DNA from 3 places in the Variovorax trehalosi genome. Region 3 is predicted to be linked to each of the others. Evidence: riboswitches for the same ligand, from Rfam matches in the RefSeq annotation. Region 3 holds a riboswitch; each other region holds the start of a gene.
What was found. Region 3 has a riboswitch for glycine ahead of ACSFA7_RS18670 (D-amino acid dehydrogenase). Riboswitches for the same ligand answer to the same signal wherever they lie in the genome.
Positions count from the first base shown of each region.

Region 1: another riboswitch for glycine. It lies ahead of gcvT (glycine cleavage system aminomethyltransferase GcvT); the one in region 3 lies ahead of ACSFA7_RS18670 (D-amino acid dehydrogenase).
Region 2: another riboswitch for glycine. It lies ahead of ACSFA7_RS23740 (ABC transporter substrate-binding protein); the one in region 3 lies ahead of ACSFA7_RS18670 (D-amino acid dehydrogenase).

Region 1 covers NZ_JBPJZG010000001.1:595,704-598,970, reverse strand. Annotated here, with positions in the region: gene ACSFA7_RS02815 (hypothetical protein) at 1-355, shown strand, start outside; gene ACSFA7_RS02810 (ankyrin repeat domain-containing protein) at 417-794, opposite strand; gene ACSFA7_RS02805 (hypothetical protein) at 804-1,232, opposite strand; glycine riboswitch at 1,415-1,489, shown strand; glycine riboswitch at 1,510-1,621, shown strand; gene gcvT (glycine cleavage system aminomethyltransferase GcvT) at 1,671-2,840, shown strand; gene gcvH (glycine cleavage system protein GcvH) at 2,882-3,253, shown strand.
Region 2 covers NZ_JBPJZG010000006.1:380,690-383,956, reverse strand. Annotated here, with positions in the region: gene ACSFA7_RS23745 (ABC transporter ATP-binding protein) at 120-764, opposite strand; glycine riboswitch at 915-1,039, shown strand; gene ACSFA7_RS23740 (ABC transporter substrate-binding protein) at 1,202-2,788, shown strand; gene ACSFA7_RS23735 (ABC transporter permease) at 2,814-3,267, shown strand, end outside.
Region 3 covers NZ_JBPJZG010000004.1:683,196-686,462, forward strand. Annotated here, with positions in the region: gene ACSFA7_RS18665 (FIST signal transduction protein) at 1-795, shown strand, start outside; gene ACSFA7_RS18670 (D-amino acid dehydrogenase) at 806-2,107, opposite strand; glycine riboswitch at 2,198-2,313, opposite strand; glycine riboswitch at 2,325-2,417, opposite strand; gene rfbB (dTDP-glucose 4,6-dehydratase) at 2,533-3,267, shown strand, end outside.

The DNA of each region.
Region 1 (3,267 bases), on a different contig from region 3:
GCCCGCCGCGGCCCCATCGGCGCAGCCGCCCACGGCGAGCGCCCCGCCCGAGCCGGTGCCCGCGGCCAACCCGATCCAGCTCACGACCACGGCCGACAACTTCGACGGCAAGCGCTCGCTGGCCACCACGCGGATGTTCCTGTTCGACATCTGCGAGCGCATGTTCGTGCGGCGCGACCCGAAGTTCGCCCTGCAGATGCGCGACGCCCTGCGCGAAGCCCGCGACCGCGAGGCGATGCTGACCATTGCTGCGCTGATGCTCAGCGAAATCGAGAAGACGGCCGGCGCCGAGCGGGCCGAATCGCTGCGCGAGCGCATCGAGCGGCTGCTGCCGCCGGCGGAAGTGGTGCATTGACGCTGCATCTGCGCTTCCACTTCTGACGATCTGGCATCTCCCGGACACCGTGAAGATTCGGTCAGATTTTTCTGGATTTGATTTCTACTTTCTCGGGCGGACCATCGTCCACCATGACCCATTCCAGACGGTCGTTGAATATCTCGCGATATCGGTCATTGTTCGAGACATTGGCCTCGTTCATTTGATCCGGCATATCCCGGGCGCAAATTCCACTCCTGTTTGGCGTGCTGAACTCAACCCGGCAATGAGCAATCAGCAAAACCTCTATCGCACGAACTTCCGTGGTCTTGTTGTGGCGGGCAGCAATATGCAGCAAGGTATCTCCACATATGTCCACGGCTTTTGCATTTCCATTCAGATCATGTTTGAAAAAATGATGAACTGCGTCGACGTCGCCGGCAATGATCGCCGGCGTGATGGCTGCAAAACTTGGCATTGAATGCCATCAGCCGTTATTAACGTGGTCGCCACCTGCCGCGAGCTTTTCGTAGGCCTTGCTCTTGTCCGGCGCGCCTTCGAGCGCGGCGATGAGCCACGGTGGTTGCCGGCCTTTTGTTCCGCCTGTCCAGGTCGCGCTGGAATTGGGATCCTTGTAGACGGTGCCCTTCACATAGGCCTTGGCTTCCGATACACGACTGCCATTGGGTGAACGCGTACGTTTTGCTTCCGATTTGTCGTAGGGGTCGAGCGCGGATTTGCCCTCCGCAATGCTGAAGCCGGCTGCTTCGAGTTTCTTCGCATAGGCATCGGCCAGCACCTTCAATTCTTCTCCGCGCTTGGCCTGCAATGCCAGTTCCAGTTGGGCCCGTTCATCGTCCATTTCCTGGATGCGCTTCTGGATATCCGCGAAGCTCATATTTCTGGCATCTGTCATTCTTTGCGTTCCTTTGGGGATGTGTTGATGTGCCCAATATGCTAGTGCCAAAAGAAGAGGCTCACCAGACGGATTTGTCCAAGCCTTGGTGCGGTTTTGCCGCACCGCACTGATGACACCGAAATCCCGCGCAAACGTCTTGAGCTCCGACGTCGGGCGATTCGTCCACTACACTCGGCAGGGTCAGGAGAGAGCCCCGCGCGACGGGGCCGCCGAAGGCGCAGGGGATCCCCGAACGCTCAGGCAAAAGGACTGACAAGGCGCCGGTTCACACCGGCGTTTCCTTGCTGGAGAGAGGCCGTTGCATGCTTGCATTGCACCGGCCCACCGAAGGAGCAAACCCCGATCGTGGGGCGAATCTCTCAGGTAAAGCGGACAGCAGGGGTGGCCCGTGGCGTTGCAGCCATGGATTTCGACTGCCCCTTTGGAGTGCCTCCGGTGACTTCTCCCGCTTCCGACGCCCAACTTCTCAAGACACCGCTGTACGACCTCCACGTGGAGCTCGGTGCCCGCATGGTGCCCTTCGCCGGCTATTCGATGCCCGTGCAGTACCCCTCCGGTTTGATGGCCGAGCACAAGCACACGCGCGATGCGGCCGGCCTTTTCGATATTTCCCACATGGGCCAGCTGCGCCTGGTCGGCCCCGACGCCGCCGCCGCCTTCGAAACCCTGATGCCCGTCGACGTGATCGACCTGCCCGCCGGCAAGCAGCGCTACGGCCTGCTGCTGAACGACGAGGGCGGCATCCTGGACGACCTGATGTTCTTCAACGAGGGCCACGGCTCGATCTTCGTGATCGTGAACGGCGCCTGCAAGGCGGCGGACATCGCGCACATCCAGCAGAAGATCGGCACGCGCTGCGAGGTGCAGCCCCTGCCCGACCACGCGCTGCTCGCGCTGCAGGGCCCGCAGGCCGCAGCCACGCTGGCGCGCCTTTCGCCCGGCATCGAGCGCTTCGTGTTCATGACGGGCGGTGCGGTGCAGATCGGCGGCATCCCGGCCTTCGTCACGCGCAGCGGCTACACGGGTGAGGACGGCTTCGAAATCTCCGTGGCCGGCAAGGATGCCGACGCCCTCGCCCGCCTGCTGCTGGCGCAGCCCGAGGTCAAGCCCATCGGCCTGGGCGCGCGCAACTCGCTGCGGCTGGAAGCGGGCCTCTGCCTCTACGGCAACGACATCGACACCACCACCACGCCCGTCGAAGCCTCGCTCAACTGGGCGATGCAGAAGGTGCGCCGTGCGGGCGGTGCGCGCGAAGGCGGTTTCCCGGGCGCGGCAAAGATCCTCGCCCAGCTCGCTGCCACCACCGCAGGCGCGGCCGGCCACACCGACCACGACACCCTCAAGCGCAAGCGCGTCGGCCTCGTCGCGCTGGAACGCATTCCGGTGCGCGACGGCACGGTGCTGCAATCCTTCGAAGGCCAGGACATCGGCATCGTCACCAGCGGCCTGCTCGGCCCGAGTGCCGACCGTTGCGTCGCGATGGGCTACGTGGCCACCGCGTTCTCCGAGCCCGGCACGCGCGTGCAGGCCATCGTGCGCGGCAAGCCGGTGCCGATGGAAGTCTCGACCATGCCCTTTGTGCCGACCCGCTACTACCGCGGCTAGGCTCTGCCACTTATTCAATTTTTTCCACGAGGAGTTTTCCCATGAGCATCAAGTACACCAAGGACCATGAGTGGGTCTCGGCCGAAGGCGGCGCTGCCACCGTCGGCATCACCGTGCACGCGCAGGACGCGCTGGGCGACGTCGTGTTCGTCGACCTGCCCGAAGTCGGCAAGACCTTCGCGCAGGGCGAAGTCGCCGGTGTCGTCGAATCGGTGAAGGCCGCGGCCGATGTGTTCATGCCCGTCTCGGGCGAGATCACCGAAGTGAACGAAGCGCTGCGCGCCGACCCGTCGCTCGCCAACAGCGACCCGCTGGCCAGCGGCTGGTTCTTCAAGGTCAAGCTGAGCGAGCCCGCGCAGTTCGACGCCTTGCTCGACGCCGCTTCTTACGACAAGTTCGCAGCCGAATCCTGATCCACCGCGTTCCC
Region 2 (3,267 bases), on a different contig from region 3:
GGGTGGCGGGAACTCCCGCCGAAGACTCCGGCGGGATCTGACCGCCGGAATCCGCGATTGTCGCCGGGCGGCGACCCGCCCGGACAGCCGGCGGGGTTATCTCCCCGCGCAAGGCTCTGTCAATGGAGGGGCAGCTCGATCGTGGCGGCCAGCGGAACCTCGTCGATCCGCGCGGCGCTGGCGACGAGGAGGGCACGGCCCGGCTGGCCTGCCAGGTCGGCCAGTGCGCTCCAGAGGCAGCGCACCGAGCCGGCGTCCAGCGCCGCGGTCGGCTCGTCCAGCAGCACCAGCGGGCGGCCCGAGGCGAGGGCGACGGCCAGCCACACCTTGCGCTTCGAACCCGTGGAGAGCATGTACATCGGCTTGTCGAGGTGCGGGGGCAGCGAAAAGCCCTCTACCAGGGCCTGCCAGAGGTCTTCGTCGAAGTCGGCGTCGCTTTCGCGGAGGGTTGCGGTGCAGGCTCGCGCGGTGACCTGGTCGAAGCGGTCGGTGGCCGGGTCGACGAAGAACACGTTGCGGCGGTAGCCCTCGGGCGAGGCGTGGAGGCTCGTGCCTCCGACCGTCAATTGGCCTTTGGTCGCCGGCAGCACGCCCGCGATCACCTGGAGCAGCGCCGACTTGCCGGCGCCGGTGTCGCCGTACAGCAGGGTGACGCCGGGGCCGATGGAGGCGTTCCAGCCGGCGGCAATCGCGGGCTGGTCGGGGTAGGCGAAGCCGATGTCCTGAAGACGGAGGACGGGTAGGGGCGAGGGTGCATTGTTCACGAGGCGAGGTTTTACCTCATCGAATGCGTGGCCGAGTGGCACGTAATCTGCTTGAAGGAAAGTCATCCAGGAGAAATGCCGGCTCGATGCTTCGAGTTAGTGCATTACCGAAGGCGATAGCCCAGAACGCTCAGGTCCCAAGACTGGATATTTACTAACGCTGGAGAGCGTTGCCCGGAGCCGGTAGAGGTTCCGAGGGCAGCCGCCGAAGGGGCAAGCCATGCGCGATGGGCGCGCATGGTGAATCTCTCAGGCCAAAGGACAGCAAGGGCACTCGCGCTACGGCGCGGGCTGCCCTTGTTCGCTTCTGGAGCCTTGTTGTCATGACTTCCATTTCGAACGCCTCGTGCACCACGGTCATCGGCTTTGCCATGGCAGTGCATGCGCGTGGCCGAAGCCTTGCATTCCTTCTTTCTTTTTTCAACCGGAGAACCGACATGCTGTCCAAGAGAAACCTGATGAAAACCATCCTCGCAGGCGCGGTGTTCGCGGCCGCTGCGGCATCGAGCCTTGCGCAGGATGCGGGCAAGGTGCTGCGCCTGGTGCCGCAGTCCGACCTGAAGATCCTCGACCCGATCTGGACCACCGCCTTCGTCACGCGCAACCACGGCTACATGGTCTATGACACGCTCTTCGGCGTGGACGAGCGGGGCAAGGTGCTGCCGCAGATGGTCGACAAATACACGACCAGCGCCGACGGCAAGACCTGGAACTTCACGCTGCGCAAGGGCCTTGCCTTCCATGACGGCAAGCCCGTCACCTCGGACGACGTGCTCGCCTCCCTCAAGCGATGGGGCCAGCGCGACGGCCTGGGCCAGAAGATGTTCACCGCGCTCGACAAGGCCGAGACCGTCGACGCCAACAGCTTCAGGCTGGTCTTCAAGGAGCCCTTCGGCATGGTGCTCGATGCGCTGAGCAAGCCTTCGTCGAACCCGCCTTTCATCATGCCGGCGCGCGTGGCCGCCACGCCGGCCGACAAGCAGATCGACGACGCCACCGGCTCTGGCCCCTACATCTTCAAGAAGGACGAATACCGCCCCGGCGAAAAGATCGTCTACCTGAAGAACACCAAGTACGTGCCGCGCACCGAGGCGCCTTCCGGCACGGCCGGGGGCAAGAACGTGTACGTCGACCGCATGGAGTGGATCGTGCTGAAGGACGCGCAGACGCAAGCCAATGCGCTGGCCAACGGCGAGGTCGACATGATCGAGTGGGTGCCCTCCGAGCAGTACACCGCGCTCAAGAACAACCCCGCCGTCACGCTCGACAGCCCCGTCTCGAAGGGCTCGTTCGCGCTGCACCTGAACCACCTGATTCCGCCCTTCGACAACCCGAAGATCGCGCAGGCCGCCTTCATGGCCATCAACCAGGAGGCGCTGATGCGCGCCCAGTTGGTGCACAAGGAACTGTACAACAGCTGCGCCTCCATCTACCCCTGCGGCTCGGCCTTCGCGTCCGACAAGACCGGCTACTTCACCGGCAAGCCGCAGTTCGAGAAAGCCAAGGCGCTGCTCAAGGAGGCAGGCTACGACGGCAAGCCCGTGGTGCTGATGTACCCGGCCGACTTCGCGGTGCTCAACAAGTTTCCGCCGGTGATGGCGCAACTGCTCAAACAGGCCGGCTTCAACGTCGACATGCAGTCGATGGACTGGCCCACGCTGGTCACGCGCCGCGCCAAGAAAGACCCGGTCGACAAGGGCGGCTGGAACCTCTTCATCACCGGCTGGGGCATTGCCGACAACATGAACCCGATGTTCTTCGCGCCGCTGACCGGCAATGGCGAGAAGGGTTGGTTCGGCTGGGCCACCGACGACAAGCTGGAACAACTCAAGTCCGACTTCCTCGCGAGCGCCGACGAACCGAAGCGCAAGGAACTGGCCACGGCCATCCAGCAGCGCGTGTACGACACCGGCATCTATGCGCCCATCGGCGAATACAAGCCGCTCACGGCCTACCGCAAGGGCGTGGTGAGCGGCGTGGTGCGCTCGCCGGTCGGCGTGTTCTGGAACCTGAAGAAGAACTGAGACAGCTGGAATCAGGGAGTCACCCATGCTGCTCTTTCTTGCACGTCGCATTCTCTCGACCGTTCCGGTGCTCGTCATCGTCGCGCTGATCGTGTTCCTGATGCTGCGGCTCGCGCCCGGCGACCCGGCTGCCGCCATCGTGGGCGACAGCGGCACCAGCGAGAACATCGCCCGGGTGCGCGAGCAACTGGGGCTCAACCAGTCGCTGCCGGTGCAGTTCTTCCACTGGAGCGTGCAACTGCTGCAGGGCAACCTGGGCGAGTCGTACTTCATGAAGAAAACGGTGGTGGAGCTGATCGGCCAGCGCATCGAGGCCACCGTGTCGCTCGCGGCGGTGACGCTGGTGGCGACCATCCTCATCGCGGTGCCGCTCGGCGTGATCGCCGCGTGGCGCCACGGCGGCTGGCTCGACCGCATGCTCATGGGCTTCTCGGTCATGGGCTTTTCCATACCGGCCTTCGTGATCGGCTACGTGCTCA
Region 3 (3,267 bases):
GGCGCGCTGCAATTCGCGGTGGGCGGCAACGGCAACATCCGCGGCCATGGCGCGGCCGGGGGCGTGTTCTCGGGCGGCCTGTCGGGCGTGGTGTTCGGCGAGGGCGTGCGGCTGGTGTCGCGCGTCACCCAGGGCTGCCAGCCGCTGCGCTCGGGCGTGCGCGAGCGCGAGATCACCGAGGCCGACGGCAACCTCCTGCTCAAGCTCGACGGCGAGCCCGCGCTCGACGTGCTGCTGGCCGACCTGCAGGTCTCGCTCGACCGCCCGCAGGAGGCCATCGACGCGGTGCGCAACACGCTGGTGGGCCTGGCCGACGCGGGCAGCGACGGCGTGCGCCGCACCGGCGACCTGGGCGCCGACGTGCTGGTGCGCCACATCATCGGCCTGGACCCGACGCGCCGCGGCATCGCGATCGCCGACACGGCCGAGGCTGGGATGCGGCTGACTTTCTGCCGCCGCAATGCGCAGGCCGCGCGGGCGGACCTGATGCGCATCTGCGCGGAGATTCGCGAAGAGCTGGAGCCCGAAGAACAGACGCTGGCCACCGCCCGTGCCGTGGCCGCCGGCGAAGCGGAGGCGGCGCCTCACCCCGCGCGCCGCATCGCGGGCGCGGTGTATGTGAGCTGTTCAGGGCGCGGTGGTCCGCACTTCGGCGCGCCCGGCGCCGAGCTGCAGATCGTGCGCCACGCGCTGGGCGATGTGCCGCTGGTCGGCTTCTTCGCCGCGGGCGAAATCGCCCGGCATCACCTGTATGGCTACACCGGCGTTTTGACGGTGTTCACCAGCAAGGATTGACGGGTCGCGATCAGGCTGCTTGCAGCACGCGCGGCTGCGGCGCCAGCATGCCCGTGAACGCGAAATCCACCTCCGGCACAAGCCCGCTCACGATCCGCGCGATCGACTTGCCCGAGCCGCAGGCGTGCGTCCAGCCGAGCGTGCCGTGGCCGGTGTTCAGGTACAGGTTCGGCAGCTTCGTCTTGCCGATCATCGGCACGTTGCTCGGCGTCGCGGGGCGCAGGCCCGTCCAGAACTGGGCCTGCTCGGTGTCGCCGGCGCCGGGGAACAGTTCCTCCACGCGCCGCACGATGGCTTCGCAGCGCACGCGGTTCAGGTCGCGGTCGTAGCCGTTGAGCTCGGCCGTGCCGGCGATGCGGAGGCGATCGCCCGATTCGGACGTGTAGCGCGAGAACACGAGCTTGAACTCGTCGTCGGTCAGCGAGACCTGGTGCGCCTTCGAGGCGTCCTTGACGGGCAGCGTCACCGAGTAGCCCTTGGCCGGATAGATCGGCAGGCGGATGCCCAGCGGCGCCGCATACAGCGGGCTGAGCGAACCCATCGCCAGCACGAAGGCGTCGCCGCGGATGCGCTGGAAGCGGCCTTCGTTGTCGGTCGCCTCGACGTGGTCGATGCTGCCGCCGGCTTCGCGCAGCGCGGTCACCGTGTGGCTCATGAGGAACTTCACGCCGGCCGCGGCCGCGAGGCCGACCAGTTCGCGCGCGAAGCGGTTGGCGTCTCCCGATTCGTCTTCAGCCGTGTAGGTGGCGCCGGCCAGCTGGGGGCGGATGTGGGCGAGGGCGGGCTCGATCTTCACCGCCTCGTCAGCCGAGATCACCAGCCGTTCGCAACCGAGGGCGCGCATCTGCTCGGCGGGCGCGAGGGCGCCGTCGAACTCCTTCTGCGTCGTATAGAAATGCAGGATGCCCTGGGTGCGCTGGTCGTAGCTGAGGCCCGTGTCGCGGCGTAACTGCTGCAGCATGTCGCGGCTGTAGGTGCCCAGGCGCACGATCTGTTCGATGTTGTGCCTCGTGCGCGCCGGCGTGCATTCGCGCAGAAACTGCAGGCCCCAGAGCCACTGGCGCATGTCGGCGCGGATGCGAAAGAGCAGCGGCGCGTCTTCCTTGCCCAGCCACTGCAGAACCTTGAGCGGTGCGCTGGGATTGGCCCACGGTTCGGCGTGGCTCACCGAGATCTGCCCGCCGTTGGCGAAGCTGGTTTCGGCGGCCGGGGTGGCCTGCCGGTCGATCACGGTCACTTCGTGGCCGAGTTGCTGGAGGTAGTAAGCCGAGGTCACGCCGAGCAGGCCGGCGCCAAGAACGATCACGCGCATTGCAAGTACCTTTGAGGTGCAGCGCTTGAATGGCGGGCGTGGTGTGCTATTGATTCAATAGCAAGCAACCGGACGCCCGCCGTCCAAGTTGCCGCTCCCCCTGTCCTCGGTACCTGAGAGATTCACCTGTTGCACTTTTGCAACGGGTTTGCTCCTTCGGTGCATCGCGATCCCTGCGGGTGCGATGGCTCTCCAGACGGCGTTTGATGTGATGCAGTACTGACCCCCTGTTCGGGCCGACCTGAGCGTTTATGGGAGTTTGCGCCTTCGGTAGGGCCACCGGGGTGGCCCGCTCTCCTGCAGTGGGGGCGATTGTAGGTGGGTACCGGCGATGCGCCAACCCCGGGGTTCGGCCCCTTGGGCCGATGGGATAATCATCCGTTCATTCGCCGGACGGCGATCGTTCGACAACAACAGGGGACCTCATGATCCTGGTAACCGGCGGCGCAGGCTTCATTGGCGCCAATTTCGTACTCGACTGGCTCGCACAGAGCGATGAACCGGTCGTGAATCTCGACAAGCTGACCTACGCGGGCAACCTCGAGACGCTCGCGTCCCTCAAGGACAACCCGAAGCACATCTTCGTGCAGGGCGACATCGGCGACAGCGCGCTGCTCGACCGCCTGCTGGCCGAGCACAAGCCGCGTGCCGTGGTCAACTTCGCGGCCGAATCGCACGTCGACCGCTCGATCCACGGCCCCGAAGACTTCGTGCAGACCAATGTGCTGGGCACCTTCCGCCTGCTCGAATCCGTACGCGGTTTCTGGAATGCGCTGCCCGCCGACCAGAAGGCGGCCTTCCGCTTCCTGCACGTGTCGACCGACGAGGTCTACGGCTCGCTTTCCAAGACCGACCCGGCCTTCACCGAAGAGAACAAGTACGAGCCCAACAGCCCCTACTCGGCCAGCAAGGCCGCCAGCGACCACCTCGTGCGCGCCTGGCACCACACCTACGGCCTGCCGGTGGTCACCACCAACTGCTCGAACAACTACGGGCCGTTCCATTTCCCCGAGAAGCTCATTCCCCTGATGATCGTCAACGCCCTGGCCGGCAAGCCGCTGCCCGTGTACGGCGACGGCATGCAGGTGCGCGACTGGCTCTACGTGAAGGACCACTGCAGCGCCATCCGCCGCGTGCTCGAAGCCGGCAAGCTCGGCGAG